One region of the Serratia sp. TSO36 genome, then DNA from elsewhere that is predicted to be linked to it. Evidence: predicted binding sites of a transcription regulator. Region 1 holds the regulator's gene; the other holds the start of a gene.

Region 1 (2,193 bases):
CATGATCTTCCCACGCGCGCTGTCGGTGGCGGAACGCGCCTGGTACCGCGCCGGTTGGGAGCAGGACTATCGCGCCGGCCGCGAATACAAAGGCGGGGAAACCCACTTTGTCGATACCAAGGCGCTGGAGAAAGACTGGCTGCGCTTCGCCAATATTCTGGGCCAGCGTGAACTGGCCAAGCTGGACAAAGGCGGCGTCGCTTACCGTCTGCCGGTGCCGGGCGCGCGCGTAGCGGGCGGCAAGCTGGAGGCGAATATCGCGCTGCCGGGATTGGGCATCGAGTATTCCACCGACGGCGGCAAGCAGTGGCAGCGCTATGACGCCAAGGCCAAACCGGCGGTTTCCGGTGACGTTCAGGTGCGTTCGGTCAGCCCGGACGGTAAACGCTACAGCCGTGCCGAGAAGGTTTAAGCCCAGTGCAACGGCCTGCTGCCCCGGCGGCAGGCCGTATAACGAAGGGGGAATGCATCTGCCTTCGCGCGTGTCGGCGCGGGGCGGACGTTGAAGTGAGAGTAGTACGTGGAGTCGCAGTGCCGCTGCAATTGTGATATTTCATGACATGATTTTCCCCGGCTTGTCCGGGGATTTTTTTGCCCGTTGCACGGCGGGCATAAAAAAACCGCCTCGGTGTGAGGCGGTTTTTCATAGCCGGTCAGGCTTATTTCTTGTCGTGCAGCGTTTCGTCTTCACGACAGTCACCGGTTTCGCAGTGGCCGTACAGGTACAGGCTGTGGTTGGTGAGCTTGATGCCGTGCTGCTTGGCGATATCACGCTGGCGAACTTCGATGGATTCGTCGCTGAATTCGATCACTTTGCCGCAGTCCAGGCAAATCAGGTGATCGTGGTGATGCTGTTGGGTCAGCTCGAACACGGACTTGCCGCCTTCGAAATTGTGACGTGTCACAATGCCCGCATCGTCAAACTGGTTCAGTACGCGATAAACCGTTGCCAGCCCGATCTCTTCGCCCATATCAATCAGTTTTTTGTACAAATCTTCCGCACTGACGTGATGGCATTCCGGATTTTGCAGTACTTCCAGGATTTTGAGTCGCGGAAGCGTGACTTTTAAGCCGGCCTTCTTCAGTGCGATGTTGTTGTCGGTCATGCGAATTCAGTCCTGTTACTATGCTAATCAAGTTGAGGCGTACTCGCCTGTGGCATCGGTCGGCACAAAGAGTTAATGCGTCTCATTATAGAACCGGTTGTACTAAATAGAAACCGCCGGTTGTTAACAAAGATATAATTGCACTATTGCATGTTTTGCATGCAACGCCTTGATGGATGGGATAAACCGATATCTCAGTCTACCGTGACGGGGTGGGAAGTTACAAATCTGTAGCTTCTATCGCAGCAATCCCTGCTGCCGATGACGGCCCTGTGGGCACACTATGCACTTTACAGGGCCTTTGTTCAACCTTTCGCCAGTGCCGGGGCTTAGCCGACGATATCGGCCAGGCTCAGCTCTTCGACGATCTGTTTGACCCAGGCGTCCACGCGCTCGTTGGTCAGCTCCGGCTGACGATCTTCGTCGATCGCCAGACCGATGAAGTGATTGTCGTCCGCCAGGCCTTTGGAGGCCTCGAAGTGGTAGCCTTTGGTCGGCCAGTGGCCCACGATGGCCGCGCCGCGCGGTTCGATGATGTCGCGGATGGTGCCCATCGCGTCACAGAAGTATTCCGCGTAGTCTTCCTGGTCGCCGCAGCCGAACAGCGCCACCAGTTTGCCGTTGAAGTCGACTTCTTCCAGCGTCGGGAAGAAATCATCCCAGTCACACTGCGCTTCACCGTAGTACCAGGTCGGGATACCCAGCAGCAGGATATCGAACCCTTCCAGGTCTTCTTTGCTGCTTTTAGCGATGTCATGCACTTCAGAGACGTCGTCGCCAAACTGTTTCTGGAGAATTTTCTGGATCATTTTGGCAATGTTTTCGGTATTGCCAGTGTCGCTGCCAAAGAAAATGCCTACAGTAGCCATATCGCGTATAACCTTTAAATTCAAGTAATTGCATTACTCGACGCCGGCACTGCCGCCGCTGACGCCGATTAAAATGATGCCATGGCAAGAGCCTTTCGCCTCCGGGGCGGGCGCCGACAGGCGCAGTCTCTAGCCGGTAAATGCGTATCATGCCAGAAAGTGGCGCCGGGGTTTTATCGCATTTATGCGATGCCGGAGAATGAAGAAAAGCGTGGTCG
Region 2 (2,193 bases), on a different contig from region 1:
TCGGACTTATGCGATTCGTTAATGTCCCAGGCGTCGGCCTGCGTTTTGCTGTAGCCGCCGAACAGGCGGAAGCTCAGGGAATCGCTCAGCGGGCCGGACAGGCTGAAGTCGGTGCGCTTGGTGGCGCCCTCCTGCTTGTGCTGCGGCACGTTGAAGTAGCCGTTCAGCGAGCCGTGCAGCGCATCGCCGGCCTTCTTGGTGATGATGTTGACCACGCCGCCCGCGGCGCCGTTGCCGTAGCGCGCCGCGGCAGGGCCACGCAGCACTTCGATGCGCTCGATCATTTCCGGCGGCACCCAGGCGGTATCGCCGCGCGAGTCGCGCTCGCCGCGCCAGCCCTGACGCACCGAGTTGCGGCTGGAGGCCGGTTTGCCGTCGATCAGAATCAGGGTGTTTTCCGGGCCCATGCCGCGGATATCGATCTGGCGGTTGTTGCCGCGCTGGCCGCTGGTGGAGTTGCCGGTCAGGTTAACCCCGGGCATGGTGCGGATCAGTTCGCTGATGTCGCGCGCCGGCGGGCGTTTCTTGATCTCATCGGCGGTGATGGTGGACACCCCAGGCGCCTGCAGGTTCTGCCGGGCGGCGGTCACGACGATGGTGTCTTCGCCGCGCGGCTTTTTATCCGCGGCGCCGCTGTTTTCTTCCGTGGTGGGGGTGTCGGTCTGCTGCGCGGCGTTGGCGAACGCGGACGCGCCCAATCCCAAGCCGATAAGAGTGGCTAAAGAATAACGTGATAGCTTGCTTTTCATCTGAGTGTCCTACCTTGCTGCCATCCCTCGCCGAACGGGGGGAAGGGCGGTTGTAGTTTTTGTGTAGTCGGAAATAGAAAATCGGCTGCGGCAAGGGATGCCATTGATATATCCCCGATCCCTGTCCGTTGCGCGCAATACCAGCACGATCTCCAAGCCTTACACACTATTGCAAATGCAAATTATTATCAATAGTATTTGGCGTACAGTGCGTTCGGGCGGTGGCCGGCGATAGGGAAAAGTCGACGTTCCCGGTGCCGCCAACTACAAAATGGGTAGGCGTTGTGAATACAGAACTACAGTCAGAAAGCAGCAGATTATTGGCCAGCAGCAATGCGGGCAGTCCAGGATGGTGGTTGACGGTGGCACGGCGCGGTACGCCATGGGTAGAACCGGCGGGTAATGGCCGCTGGCGAACCACCTTTTTCTGGCGCGATCCTCAGGGATGCGAATTGACCTCCGCCTACCGCCGCGTGTGGATCAACATCAACTGCCTGACCGACCATCACCAGCCGAATCCGCCGCAAAGCCTGCAGCGTCTGGCCGGCACCGACGTGTGGTACTGGCAGACCGAGCTGAGCGGCGCCTGGCGCGGCAGCTACTGCTTTATTCCCTGCTTTGACGAGCGGCCGCCGGCGTTCAGCGGCGACGATGCGCACGCTAATATGCACAACCTGCGCCACTGGTGGCACCAGGTGTTCGCCAGCGCCACCCCCGATCTGCTCAACCCGTATCGCTCCTGGCAAAGCGCCAGCGGCCACAGCGTCTCCGGCCTGCACATGCCGGATGCGCCGCCGCAGCCGGTATGGCGTTCGTTCGACGAGTATGAGATCGCCAGCGGGCGCTGCACGCCGCCGCTGCCGGCGCGTTTGCAGCGCCATACCTGGCAGAGCGAGCGCCTGGGCAACAGCCGCGACGTCTGGATCTACACCACCGGCGACAGCAAGCCGGCCGAGCGTCCGTTGGCTATCCTGCTCGACGGTCAGTTCTGGGCGAAGCAGATGCCGGTCTGGGAGCCGCTGATGCAGCTGACCCGCGAGGGAGCGTTGCCGGAAGCGGTGTATGTGTTGATCGACATCATCGATCTGCCGCACCGGGCGCGAGAATTAACCTGCAAGGACGATTTCTGGCTGGCGGTGCAGGAAGAACTGATGCCGCAGCTGGCCGACTGGGCGCCGCACAGCGACAAACCGGCCGATACGGTGGTGGCGGGGCAAAGCTTTGGCGGCCTGGCTTCCCTGTATGCCGGGCTGCGCTGGCCGCAGCGCTTCGGCGCGGTAATTACCCAGTCCGGTTCCTACTGGTGGCCGCGGCGCGACATGCTGCAGCTGCCGAGCATCCCCGACGACGCCTGCTGGCTGATGCAGCAGGTGGAACGGCATGGCCTGGGCAACCACGGTGCGCTGAAGGTATTTATGGAAGCCGGTTCGCAGGAAAAGCTGGT

Evidence for each region. Region 1 encodes Fur, which represses iron uptake genes when iron is present. Its sites were predicted from a motif close to ATAATAATGAGAACNACTATCAA; they were not measured.
Region 2: the regulator Fur is predicted to act here: its motif matches at 925-947, upstream of fes (enterochelin esterase).

The regions. Positions count from the first base shown of each region.
Region 1 is NZ_JBJZOU010000009.1:249,914-252,106, forward strand. Features, by position in the region: gene ACK3CV_RS06500 (beta-N-acetylhexosaminidase) at 1-412, shown strand, start outside; gene fur (ferric iron uptake transcriptional regulator) at 660-1,106, opposite strand; gene fldA (flavodoxin FldA) at 1,436-1,975, opposite strand.
Region 2 is NZ_JBJZOU010000004.1:24,294-26,486, forward strand. Features, by position in the region: gene ACK3CV_RS01875 (TonB-dependent siderophore receptor) at 1-749, opposite strand, end outside; gene fes (enterochelin esterase) at 1,034-2,193, shown strand, end outside.